DNA from 2 places in the Amycolatopsis sp. lyj-112 genome. Region 1 is predicted to be linked to the other one. Evidence: riboswitches for the same ligand, from Rfam matches in the RefSeq annotation. Region 1 holds a riboswitch; the other holds the start of a gene.

Region 1 (6,236 bases):
GACGGAAAGCTCGGTGCCGGGCTCGCTGTGCTCCCGGTCCACATAGGCCATGGCGATCGGGTAGCCCAGGGTCGGCGAGAGGGCACCACTGGTGACCTCGCCGACCTCGGTCTCGCCGGCCAGCACGGTGTAGCCGTGGCGCGGCGCGCGGCGGCCCGCGCCCTTGAGACCGACACGCACGCGGGGAACGTCCGCTTTGGACAGTTCCTCGAGCGCGGCCTTGCCGACGAAGTCGGCGGGCTTCTCGAACTTGACGACGCGGCCGAGGCCGGCCTCGAACGGGCTCAGCTGGAGGCTGAGTTCGTTGCCGTACAACGGCATTCCGGCTTCGAGACGCAGGGTGTCGCGGCAGGCGAGACCCGCCGGGAGCAGGCCGTGCGGCTCGCCCGCCTCGGTGAGGATGCGCCAGACGGCGGGAGCCTCACCGGCCGGGACGTACAGCTCGAAGCCGTCTTCGCCGGTGTAGCCGGTGCGGGCCAGCAGGACGTCGTGTCCCTTCACGACGGCCGGGACGCTCGCGTAGTACTTGAGTGCGCCGAGGTCGGCGTCGGTGACGGCGCCGAGGATCTCGACGGCCTTCGGGCCCTGGACGGCGAGCAGCGCGACGTCCTCGGACTTGTTGTCGACGACCGCGTCGAACCCGGCGACGCGCTCGGCCAGCGCCGCGGCGACCACGGCGGCGTTGCCCGCGTTGGCCACGACCAGGAACTTCTCGTCGGCGAGGCGGTAGACGACCAGGTCGTCGAGCACGCCGCCACTGGCGTCGCAGATCATCGTGTAGCGCGCCCGGCCCGGCTTGACGCCGGACAGGTTGCCGACCAGCGCGAAGTCGAGGACGTCGGCGGCCTGCGGGCCGGTCACCTCGATCTCGGCCATATGCGAGAGGTCGAACAGCCCCGCCGTCTCGCGAACCGCCTTGTGCTCCGCCAGTTCGCTGGTATAGCGCACGGGCATCGACCAGCCCGCGAAGTCGGTGAACAACGCACCAAGTCCTTTGTGGACTCCGTGCAGGGACGTCTCTTTCGACATCGAGTGCCTCAGTTCTCGTAGGCGTTGAGCGGCGGGCAGGAGCAGACGAGGTTACGGTCCCCGCGCGCACCGTCGATGCGGCGCACCGGGGGCCAGTACTTGGCCTTGCGATTCACTCCGGCGGGGTACACCGCGAGTTCGCGGTCGTAGGGCAGATCCCAGTCGCCCACCAGCGTTTCCGCGGTGTGCGGGGCGTTGCGCAGCGGGCTGTTGTCCGCGGCCCAGCGACCCTGCGCGACGGCGTCGATCTCGGCGCGGATGGCGATCATCGCGTCGCAGAAGCGGTCGATCTCGCCGAGGTCCTCGGATTCGGTCGGCTCCACCATCAGCGTGCCCGCCACCGGGAAGGACATGGTCGGGGCGTGGAAGCCGTAGTCGATCAGGCGCTTCGCGACGTCGTCCACGCTGACGCCGGTCTCCTTGGTGAGCCCGCGCAGGTCGAGGATGCATTCGTGCGCGACCAGACCGTCCTGACCGGTATAGAGCACCGGGTAGGCCTGGTTGAGCCGCTTCGCGACGTAGTTCGCGGCGAGGACGGCGACCTGGGTCGCGGCGGTGAGCCCGCCGGCGCCCATCATGCGGACGTACGCCCACGAGATCGGCAGGATCGACGCCGAGCCGTACGGGGCGGCGCTGATCGGGCCGACGCCGGTCGACGGACCGGCCTTCTCCAGCAGCGGGTGGTTCGGCAGGTACGGCGCGAGGTGCGCGCGCACCGCGACCGGGCCGACGCCGGGGCCGCCGCCACCGTGCGGGATGCAGAAGGTCTTGTGCAGGTTCAGGTGCGAGACGTCGCCGCCGAACTCACCCGGCTTGGCCAGGCCCAGCAGCGCGTTGAGGTTCGCGCCGTCGACGTAGACCTGACCGCCCGCGTCGTGGACGATCTTGGCCAGCTCGTCGATGCCGTGCTCGTAGACACCGTGCGTGGACGGATAGGTGACCATGATCGCGGAAAGCGTGTCGCGGTGGGCCTCGACCTTGGCGCGCAGGTCGTCGAGGTCGACGTTGCCCTCGTCGGTGCACTTGACCACGACGACGCGCATCCCCGCCATGACGGCGGAAGCGGCGTTCGTGCCGTGCGCCGACGACGGGATCAGGCAGACCTCGCGCTCCTTCTGGCCGTTCGCGTGGTGGTACGCGCGGATCGCGAGGAGGCCGGCGAGTTCGCCCTGGCTGCCCGCGTTCGGCTGCAGCGACACCTTGTCGTAGCCGGTGACTTCGGCGAGCCAGCCGGAAAGCTGCTCGACCAGCACGTGGTAGCCCTCGGCGTCCTCGGCCGGGGCGAACGGGTGGATACCCGCGAACTCGCGCCAGCTGATCGGCTCCATCTCGGTGGTGGCGTTGAGCTTCATCGTGCAGGAGCCGAGCGGGATCATGCCGCGGTCGAGCGCGTAGTCCAGATCGGACAGGCTGCGCAGGTAGCGCAGCATCGCGGTCTCGGAGCGGTGCGAGTGGAACACCTCGTGGGTGAGGTACTCGCTCTCGCGGTTCAGGCCGGCGGGCAGCGACGCGCTCTGGCCCGCGTCGGCGTCGATCCCGAAGGCACGCAGCACCTTGGTGATGATCGCGGGCGTGGTGACCTCGTCGACGGCGATGCGGACGTGGTCGGCGTCGACCGGGCCGAGGTTGATCCCGTTCTCGCGCGCGACGGCGACGACCGCTTCGGCCTGGCCGGGCATGCGGGCGAGGACGGTGTCGAAGAAGCCTTCGTGGACGACCTCGACGCCGCCGGAGCGCAGCGCGTCCGCCAGGCCGGCGGCGAGTTCGTGGACGCGGGTCGCGATGCGCTTGAGGCCGTCCGGACCGTGGTAGACCGCGTACATCGCGGCGAGCACGGCGGGCAGGACCTGCGCGGTGCAGATGTTCGACGTCGCCTTCTCGCGGCGGATGTGCTGCTCACGGGTCTGCAGCGCGAGGCGGTACGCGGGGTTGCCGTCGGCGTCGACCGAGACACCGACGAGGCGGCCCGGCAGCGAGCGCTCGAGCCCGGCGCGGACGGCCATGTACCCGGCGTGCGGGCCGCCGTAGCCGAGCGGGACGCCGAAGCGCTGGGTGGAACCGGCGGCGATGTCCGCGCCGAACTCACCCGGAGCGGTGACCAGCGTGAGGCCGAGCAGGTCGGCGGCGACGGTGTACAGCGCGCCGGCGGCCTTCGCGGTCTCGGAGATGGCGGAGTAGAAGCCCGCGCCGCGCAGCACACCGGAGGCACCCGGGTACTGGACGACGACGCCGAAGAAGTCCTCGGGCAGGCCGGTGAGCAGGTCGCGGACCTCGACCTCGACGCCCATCGCCTCGGCGCGGGTGCGCACGACGGCGATCGTCTGCGGCAGACATTCGGCGTCGAGGACGACCTTGTTCGACTTCACCTTCGACGCGCGGCGCATCAGCATGACGGCCTCGGCGACCGCGGTGGACTCGTCGAGCAGGGAGGCGTTCGCGGTGGCGAGACCGGCCAGTTCGGAGACCATGGTCTGGAAGTTGAGGAGGGCTTCGAGACGGCCCTGCGAGATCTCCGGCTGATACGGCGTGTACGCCGTGTACCAGGCCGGGTTCTCCAGCACGTTGCGGCGGATGACCGCGGGGGTGACCGTGTCGTGGAAGCCGAGGCCGATCATCTGCGTCATCGGCTTGTTGAGCGCGGCGAGCGCGCGGAGTTCGGCGATGGCGTCCTCTTCGGACGCGGCGGGCGGGAGTTCGAGGTCGCGGGTGACCCGGATCGCGGACGGGACGGCCGCCTGAACCAGGGCGTCAAGGCTGCCGTAACCGACCTCGGCGAGCATCTTGGCCTGCTCGGACTCCGAAGGGCCGATGTGCCGGTCGTCGAAGGGCGTACTGGTCAAGGGAGCTCCTTTGGTCAGGCGCCGGATAGACCGGTGCGCTGGGAACTCCCCCTCTGTCATGGCACCTGAGAGTTTCACCACCGCGAACGGTGGCTTTCACCTTGGGTGAGACGCCTCGAAGCGCCTGCTTTCCAGAGTGGCCTCGCGGAAGCGGTAGTGGATACCTGAGAGATTCCGGGGAGTTTGCTCCTTCGGTGCCCCACCACGTTCGTGAGGGCTCTCCCGCTCCAGCTCAACGGCCCTGTCTGTAGTTGTGCGCACACCGTACCCGGCCCGTTCGGCACGCGTCTACTTCTGGCCGATCACGTCACTTGTCCCGGCCGCCCGGACACTCGGTGTGCCCGGACGGCGCTTACGAGATCAGGCGTTCGGCGTCACCGAACCGGGCCGACCTTGGTCTCGACGTGCTGCTTCACGGCGTCGTCGACGATCTCCCGCATCTTGTCGACGGTCATGTCGGGGTCGTTCGACAGCGCCGCGATCGCGGCCATCAGGGCAGCCTGGTTCGCGGCCATCCGGCCTTCGATGTACTCGGCATGACCGATCGCGCCGGCGAGGGCGTTCTCGACGGTGATCCTCGAGCCGTTCCACGTCGCGAGGGTGTCCGTGAGCTGCATGTCGTCCTCCTGGGGATAGAGGTGGGCGTTGCTGTAGGACTGGTTCCAATCCACGAGCCCGGCCGAACCGGGCAGGGAACCGCTCGACGTGTACTGGTGCACCTCGTAGCGGCCTTGGTACATGCCGCCCGCTTCCGGCTTGTTGCCGAACCGGGCGACCCAGATCACCGGGTCCTCCGGCCACAGGTCGGGGCGGCAGGCCTGCATTTTCGACGCGTTCATGTAGACCGCCGGCCGGATGCCCTGCCGCCGCGTCTCGGCGCAGAACGCGCGGCCGAAATCGACCGCCTCGCGGGTGCTCCAGGTGTGGATCTTCGGGTCGTCCTCGATGTCGGTCGCCGGGGTGACGCCGAGCCCGCCGAGCCGGTTGCACTCGGCGAGGAGCCCCCGCGCGGCGGCGGCGCCGTCGCCGGGCTGCGCGTAGTCGTAGCCACCGAACGGGATCCTGGCGTCGCGGAGACGACGCGCGTGCTCGTCGGCCGTGTACACGACGTTCCCGACGGTCCTGGAATACCGTCGTCCGCCGTCGGTCATCTTGACCCAGGCGTACTCGACGCCGGGGAAGCTGGCGCCCGCCTGGTAGACGGGGTGAACGTCCACCCCTTGTCCTGTGGCCATGGTCGGATACCTCCGGGGGATCGGGACCTTGGTTCTTCCCTCCGGGCCGGCTTCCGTCGGCGCCGCGGCACTCCGCGGGTTCGACGAGACACGGCGGGTCCTGGCCGTTATCACGGTAACGGCCGTCACACCCGTTTGTCGCCATTGCGGCCGGTGGGCGGAACGAGCGCAGCCCATTCGGGCGCATACACAAGGACCTATCCGGCCCTGAAGTCCCGGTCACCGGGACGAGTCAAGCTCCCGCCACAGCCCGACCCGCCACCGGTGGCGGGTCGAGAAACGATCAGAGCGGGGTTACATAAGCCCCCGCGATGCCGCCGTCCACCAGGAACTGCGACGCGGTGATGAACGAGGCGTCGTCACTGGCCAGGAAGGCGACCGCGCCCGCGATCTCCTCCGGCTCGGCGAACCGGCCGACCGGCACGTGCACGAGACGGCGCGCGGCCCGCTCGGGGTCTTTGGCGAACAGTTCCTTCAGCAGCGGAGTGTTCACCGGCCCCGGGCACAGCGCGTTGACCCGGATGTTCTCCCGCGCGAACTGCACGCCCAGTTCCCGGCTCATCGCCAGCACCCCGCCCTTGGACGCGGTGTAGGAGATCTGCGACGTCGCCGCGCCCATCACCGCGACGAACGACGCGGTGTTGATGATGGAACCCTTGCCCTGGCGTCGCATATGCGGCAGCACGGCCTTGCAGCACAGGTACACCGAGGTCAGATTGACCTTCTGCACCTTCTCCCACGCGTCGATGCCGGTGGTCAGGATCGAGTCGTCCTCGGGCGGGGAGATGCCGGCGTTGTTGAACGCGACGTCGACCGAACCGAATTCGTCCACAGTGGTCTGGAACAGGGCCTCGACCTGTTCGGCGTCGGTGACGTCGGCCTGCACGAACAAGCCGCCGACCTCGTCGGCGGCGGCCTTACCCGCCTCCGCCGAGATGTCGCCGATGACGACCTTCGCGCCCTCGCTCGCGAGTCGTTTGGCGGTCGCGAGCCCGATGCCGCTGCTGCCGCCGGTGATGACCGCGACGCGACCTTCGAAACGGTGAACCATCATTCCTCCGTGCTGATAAAGACGTTTTTGGTCTCGGTGAAGGCATCCACGGCGTCCGGGCCGAGTTCGCGGCCGAGGCCG
Region 2 (6,236 bases), on a different contig from region 1:
AGCGGCGGATCCGGAATAGCGTCCCCCCCCCCACAAGCGGGAGGTGCCGGGCGCGCGGTCCGGCGGGATGCGAAACTCCTCCCCATCGGTTTTGAGCGAGGGCACCAGGAAAGGGGAGCGGCGTTGTCCACTCCAGAAGAACTGCGCTATACCGAGGAGCACGAGTGGGTCTCCGTGCGCGACGCAGGGCTCGTGCGCGTGGGCATCACGGAGTACGCCCAGGACCAGCTCGGTGACGTGGTGTTCGTCGACCTGCCCGAGGTCGGCAGGCATGTCGGCGCCGGCGACTCCTTCGGCGAGGTCGAGTCCACCAAGAGCGTTTCCGAGCTGTTCGCCCCGCTCGAAGGCGAGGTGGTCGCGGTCAACGACGCGGTGACCGACTCGCCCGAGCTGATCAACAGCGACCCCTACGGTGAAGGCTGGCTCATCGAGCTCCGGCTCGACGACGCGAGCAGCGTCGATTCCCTGCTCGAGGCCGAGGCGTACCAGGCACTGATTCAGGAATAGCCGCAGGCCGCGGCCCTCCGATCCGAGTAGGGGGAGCCGCGGGCCGGAGATTCGATCAGGCACGGTACGTTTGGCGTCCACAGTTCTTGAGTAGTGGCAACACACATGCGTTAGGAGAGCTCAGGTGAGCACGAACGACGGGCCCGGCGTTCCCCCGGAGCAGTCTCCGGAGCGGACCTCTGTCTTCCGGGCCGACTTCCTGGCCGACGTCGAAGGCACTGAGGCTCCTCCGGCTGCCGAGGCCCCCGTCCAGGGTGTGGACGCGCTTCCCGCCGGTTCCGCGCTGCTGGTCGTCAAGCGCGGCCCGAACGCGGGTTCGCGCTTCCTTCTGGACCGCGACACCACCAGTGCCGGACGGCACCCGGACAGCGACATCTTCCTCGACGACGTCACGGTTTCCCGGCGTCACGCCGAGTTCCGGCGTGAAGGCGGCGAGTTCGTCGTCATCGACGTCGGCAGCCTCAACGGCACTTACGTCAACCGTGAGCCGGTCGACCAGGCCGTCCTCGCCGGTGGCGACGAGGTACAGATCGGCAAGTTCCGACTGGTCTTCCTGACCGGCCCGGGTCACGGGGGCCAGGGGGCACAGTGACAGCGGCCGGGCGGCCTGATCGGGATGCGTCGCAGCGCGATGGGTTGAGCATCGGGGCCGTGCTGGCACAACTGCGCGGCGACTTCCCCGATGTCACCATCTCCAAGATCCGGTTCCTCGAGGCGGAAGGTCTGGTCCAGCCGGGCCGGACGCCTTCGGGGTACCGGCAGTTCGCTCCGGCGGACGTGGAGCGGTTGCGGTTCGTCCTGTCCGCCCAGCGGGATCACTACCTTCCGCTGAAGGTCATCAAGGAACAGCTCGACGCGGCGGATCAGGGCGCCGCGCCCTCGGCGGCGGCACCCCGGCCACCGCGGAAACTCGTTCCGATCGAAGCCCCGGGGGAGAACGGTGGCCTACCGGCCCCCGGGGACTTCGAGACGGACTACGAGATCCGGCTGACCGAAGAAGATCTTCTCCGCCAGGCGGGCATCGACGCCGCGACCCTGGCTGAGCTGCGGCAATACGGTCTCGTCCGCCCTGGCGCGGCGGGTTTTTTCGACCCGGACGCGGTCCTCGTGGCGAAGACCGTGAAGGCGATGACCGAATTCGGTATCGAGCCGAGACATCTGCGTGCCTTCCGCGCCGCGGCCGACCGCGAGGTCGGCCTGCTGGAGCAGATCGTGACCCCGGTGTATCGGCACCGTGACGAGGATGCCAAGGCGAGGGCCGATGAGGTCGTCCGTGAGCTCGCGGCACTGTCCGTAGCGTTACATACGCTCCTGGTGAAGGCCGGAATACGGGCCGTCGCCGGCGGTTGAACGAGTTCCGAGGTCCGGGAACCGCTCCGAGGCCACTTGTCAATGACTGAATGTTCGGCACCCTATGCCGTACCGTGAGAGTCGGGTTTGCCGCGAGCGAACCGAGAATGTCGGAGACAGCGAGCACAGCGCTCGGAAGACGGGTAGCGTCGGACTTGCCGTCGCTTGGTCGTCGAGACAAGCGCTGCAGCCCGTGCGCACGAGAGGGAGGCGAAGCCCGATGAGCGAAATGCGCGTCGTCGGCGTGCGGGTGGAGCTACCTGCCAATCAGCCGATCTTGTTGCTGCGGGAAACCGAAGGCGAGCGGTACCTGCCGATCTGGATCGGCTCGGTCGAGGCCACCGCCATCGCCTTGGAGCAGCAGGGAGTCCGCCCGGCCCGCCCGCTTACCCATGACCTGCTCAAGGAGGTCATCGGAGCACTGGGCCGCGAGTTGGAGCAGGTCGTCATCACGGACCTCAAGGAAGGCACGTTCTTCGCGGAACTGGTCTTCGACGGGGACATCCGGGTTTCCGCGCGGCCGAGCGATTCGGTGGCGCTGGCACTGCGGGTGGGGGTCCCGATCCATGCCGTGGACGCGGTACTGGAAGAAGCGGGTCTCATCATTCCCGACGAGCAGGAAGACGAGGTCGAGAAGTTCCGCGAATTCCTCGATTCCGTATCCCCTGAAGACTTCCGCGGCGCGGACACCTGAGCACGCCGCGAGATTTCGACGAGAAGGGGCAGCGCCGGTGGCGCTGCCCCTTCTTCGTACGTGCGGAGCTCAGGGGTGTTCAGGGTGCGGTGGCCTTGATGAACAGGTCGGCCAGTTCCCGCCCGTAGCGTTCCAGGTCCAGCTTCCGGTCGGCCGCGAACTTCGCGGCGACACCGTCGATGGCCTGCGCGATCGACAGCGCCATCACGTCCGGCGCGAAGTCGCCGAAAGCGCTTTCCTGCTGACCTTGGCTCAGCTGACGTTCGAGCCGTCCGGTGCGGAACTCTTCGACGATCAGGGCCGACATGAACCAGCCCTCGGTGTCGGAGCCGCTCGACGCCATCTCGACCATGACCCGCACCAGTTCCGGGTACGCGCCGAGGAACGCGATCTCCGATTCGACGTAGCCGCGCAGCAGCCCGGCGCGGTCGCTCGTGCCCTGGATGCGTTCTTCGAGGAACTTGTCCTTCATCCCGGTCGCGGTGGTGACCACGGCCTGCATCAGGCCGGCCTTGTTGGTGAAGTGGTACGAGATGATCCGGGTGCTGGACAGCCCGGCCCGCTCCTTGATCTTCGCGAACGACGTCTTGTGGTAGCCGACATCGGAGATCGTCGCGATCGTGGCGCCGACGATCTGGGCCCGCCGGGCGGCTTCGGTGACCGACAGTCCGAGTTCGGCCTGCACCTCTTGCAGGGCGCTCTGGGTCGAGGGATTTACTTGCATGAGTAAAAAGTAACACGGCTGAGTAAAAGTGGCAAGCGTGCTGCCGTTCGGGGGACTGTCACCAACAAGTCTCAAGATGAGCTTGAGGTCGACCGCGCGTCGCGTTGACCGGTTTGCCGGACGCGCTTACCGTCAATGGAGGTAAATCGCCACGGTGTCATTCGGAGTCCGCGTGGTTCGGATGTCTGGGGCGTTCGTTGCGGTTGACTCCGGTGCGTTCCCCCGTGGGAAGGTCCGGCTTTGTTCGCCGGCCGCCAGGTCGGGCGAGGGGAGGCATGCGTGGTCGAGGCTGGTAGCCCTCAGAAGCCGCCTGTTCAGTTCACCACTGACGGCGAGCAGGGTGAACTGTTCCCCGACTCCTCCCTCCCGGACGAACTCGTCGGCTACCGCGGCCCCGCCGCCTGTCAGATCGCCGGGATCACCTACCGGCAGCTCGACTACTGGGCCCGCACGAAGCTGGTCGCGCCGAGTATCCGCACGGCGCACGGTTCCGGTTCGCAGCGGCTGTACTCGTTCAAGGACATCCTGGTCCTGAAGGTCGTCAAGCGGCTGCTGGACACCGGTGTCTCGCTGCAGAACATCCGCGTCGCCGTCGATCACCTGCGCCTGCGCGGCGTCCGCGACCTCGCCAGGGTGACCCTGTTCTCCGACGGCACCACGGTCTACGAATGCACCTCGCCCGAGGAAATCGTCGATTTACTCCAGGGCGGGCAGGGCGTTTTCGGGATCGCCGTCAGCGGGGCGATGCAGGAGATCAGCGGCACCATCCACGAATTCCAGGCCGAGCGGGCCGACGGCGGCGTGGTCGAGACAGCGACTCCGGACGAGCTCACGCAGCGTCGTAACGCCCGTCGCACCGGCTGATCATGAAGCCGCGCGAGCGGCAGGGTAGGCTCACTTCCGCAGTCGACGAATCCGCGCGGGAGAGACCGAGCCACTAACAGCCGAGCTCGGCGCCGAAGGAGCAAGTCCTCCCCGGAACCTCTCAGGCACCCTGGACCGCGCGGATGAGACGCCTCTGGAAAGTGAGCCGGCAGGTCACCACCTGGCGGCCCCGCCGACGGTGCAAGCCCGGCTCAACTCACGGGTGAAACTCTCAGGCGCCCCCACGGGGGTACGGACAGAGTGGGGAGGGCCAGGACAATCCGTCCCGGCCCACCCCCGCGTCTTGGGAGGTCCCCGTTGGAGCCCGTGTCACTCGCCGCTCTCGAAGCCGGAACCTCGTTCGCGGACCGGCACATCGGTCCCGGCGCGGAGGAGCTTTCCCGCATCCTGGACGTCATCGGCGTCGCCTCCCTCGATGAACTCGCCGAGCGTGCCGTTCCCGCGTCGCTGCGGGAATCCGCGACGCCGCCGGACCTGCCGCCACCCGCCACCGAAACCGGGGCGCTGGCCGAACTCCGCGCGCTGGCCGCGAGGAACCGGCCGATGGTCCAGATGATCGGCCTCGGCTACCACGACACCGTGACCCCGCCGGTGATCCGCCGGAACGTGCTGGAGAGCCCGGCCTGGTACACCGCGTACACGCCGTATCAGCCGGAGATCTCGCAAGGCCGCCTCGAAGCCCTCCTCAACTTCCAGACCATGGTCGCCGATCTGACCGGCCTGGCGATCGCGAACGCGTCGATGCTGGACGAAGCGACCGCCGCCGCCGAGGCGATGACGCTGGTCCGCCGCGCGGGCAAGTCGAAATCCCACCGGTTCGTGGTCGACGAAGACACCCTTCCGCAGACGATCGAGGTCTTGCGCACGCGCGCCGAACCGCTCGGGATCGAGCTGGTGACCGCCGATCTGTCCCAAGGCATCACCGGGCTCGGCCTCGGCGGCGACTTCTTCGGAGTGCTGCTGTCGTACCCGGGCGCCTCGGGCGCGGTGCGGGAATGGGACCACACCATCGCCGAGGCCAAGGCGCTGGGCGCGGCCGTGGTGATGGCCGCCGATCCGCTGGCCCTGACCCTGCTGCGCTCGCCGGGTGAGCTCGGTGCCGACGTCGCGGTCGGCTCGACGCAACGGTTCGGGGTCCCGATGGGCTTCGGCGGACCGCACGCGGCGTACCTCGCCGTCCGGCAAGGGCTCGAACGGCAGTTGCCGGGCCGGCTCGTCGGGGTGTCGAAGGACGCCGACGGCGCGCCCGCGTACCGCCTCGCGCTGCAGACCCGCGAGCAGCACATCCGCCGGGAGAAGGCGACCAGCAACATCTGCACCGCGCAGGTGCTCCTGGCGGTGATCGCGTCGATGTACGCGGTGTATCACGGGCCGGAAGGCTTGCGCGCCATCGCGAACCGCGCTCACCGGATGGCCACCGTGCTCGCGGCCGGGCTCGCCGAGAGCGGCGTGGACGTCGTGCACTGCGAGTTCTTCGACACCGTGACGGTGTCCGTCCCCGGCCGTGCCGCGGGTGTGATCGGGACCGCGCGGGAACTCGGCGTCAACCTCAGGCTGGTGGACACCGACCACGTCGCCGTCGCTTGTGACGAGACGACGACCAGGGAGCATCTTTCCTTGGTGTGGAAGGCGTTCGGCGTCGCGGTGTCCGATGTGGACTCGCTCGACGCGGATACCGCCGACGGGTTCCCGCCGGATCTGCGTCGCACCAGCGAGTACCTGACACACCCCGTCTTTCACGCGCACCGCTCGGAAACGTCGCTACTGCGCTACCTCAGGTCTCTGTCCGATAAGGACGTCGCGCTCGACCGGAGCATGATCCCGCTCGGTTCCTGCACGATGAAACTCAACGCCACGGCCGAAATGGAGCCGATCACCTGGCCGGAGTTCGCCGGGCTGCACCCGTTCGCTCCCGCCGGGGACGCGGCCGGCCTGCTCGGTATCGTGAAGGATCTGGAGCACTGGCTGGCCGGGATCACCGGCTACGACGCGGTTTCGCTGCAGCCGAACGCCGGCAGTCAGGGCGAGTTCGCCGGCCTGCTGGCGATCCGGGCGTATCACCGTGAGCGCGGCGAC

The links. Region 1 has a riboswitch for glycine ahead of gcvP (aminomethyl-transferring glycine dehydrogenase). Riboswitches for the same ligand answer to the same signal wherever they lie in the genome.
Region 2: it holds a riboswitch for glycine, as region 1 does, so the genes downstream of both, gcvP (aminomethyl-transferring glycine dehydrogenase) here and gcvP (aminomethyl-transferring glycine dehydrogenase) in region 1, are expected to answer to the same signal.

The regions. Positions count from the first base shown of each region.
Region 1 is NZ_JAJPWS010000011.1:109,235-115,470, forward strand. It holds gene gcvT (glycine cleavage system aminomethyltransferase GcvT) at 1-1,029, opposite strand, end outside; gene gcvP (aminomethyl-transferring glycine dehydrogenase) at 1,038-3,869, opposite strand; glycine riboswitch at 3,913-4,014, opposite strand; gene ACLJRL_RS30310 (GH25 family lysozyme) at 4,244-5,086, opposite strand; gene ACLJRL_RS30315 (3-oxoacyl-ACP reductase) at 5,388-6,155, opposite strand; gene ACLJRL_RS30320 (aldehyde dehydrogenase family protein) at 6,155-6,236, opposite strand, start outside.
Region 2 is NZ_JAJPWS010000005.1:447,166-453,401, reverse strand. It holds gene ACLJRL_RS20735 (CDP-alcohol phosphatidyltransferase family protein) at 1-19, shown strand, start outside; gene gcvH (glycine cleavage system protein GcvH) at 124-507, shown strand; gene garA (glycogen accumulation regulator GarA) at 632-1,099, shown strand; gene ACLJRL_RS20720 (MerR family transcriptional regulator) at 1,096-1,857, shown strand; gene ACLJRL_RS20715 (bifunctional nuclease family protein) at 2,078-2,551, shown strand; gene ACLJRL_RS20710 (TetR/AcrR family transcriptional regulator) at 2,631-3,275, opposite strand; gene ACLJRL_RS20705 (MerR family transcriptional regulator) at 3,555-4,139, shown strand; glycine riboswitch at 4,186-4,287, shown strand; gene gcvP (aminomethyl-transferring glycine dehydrogenase) at 4,458-6,236, shown strand, end outside.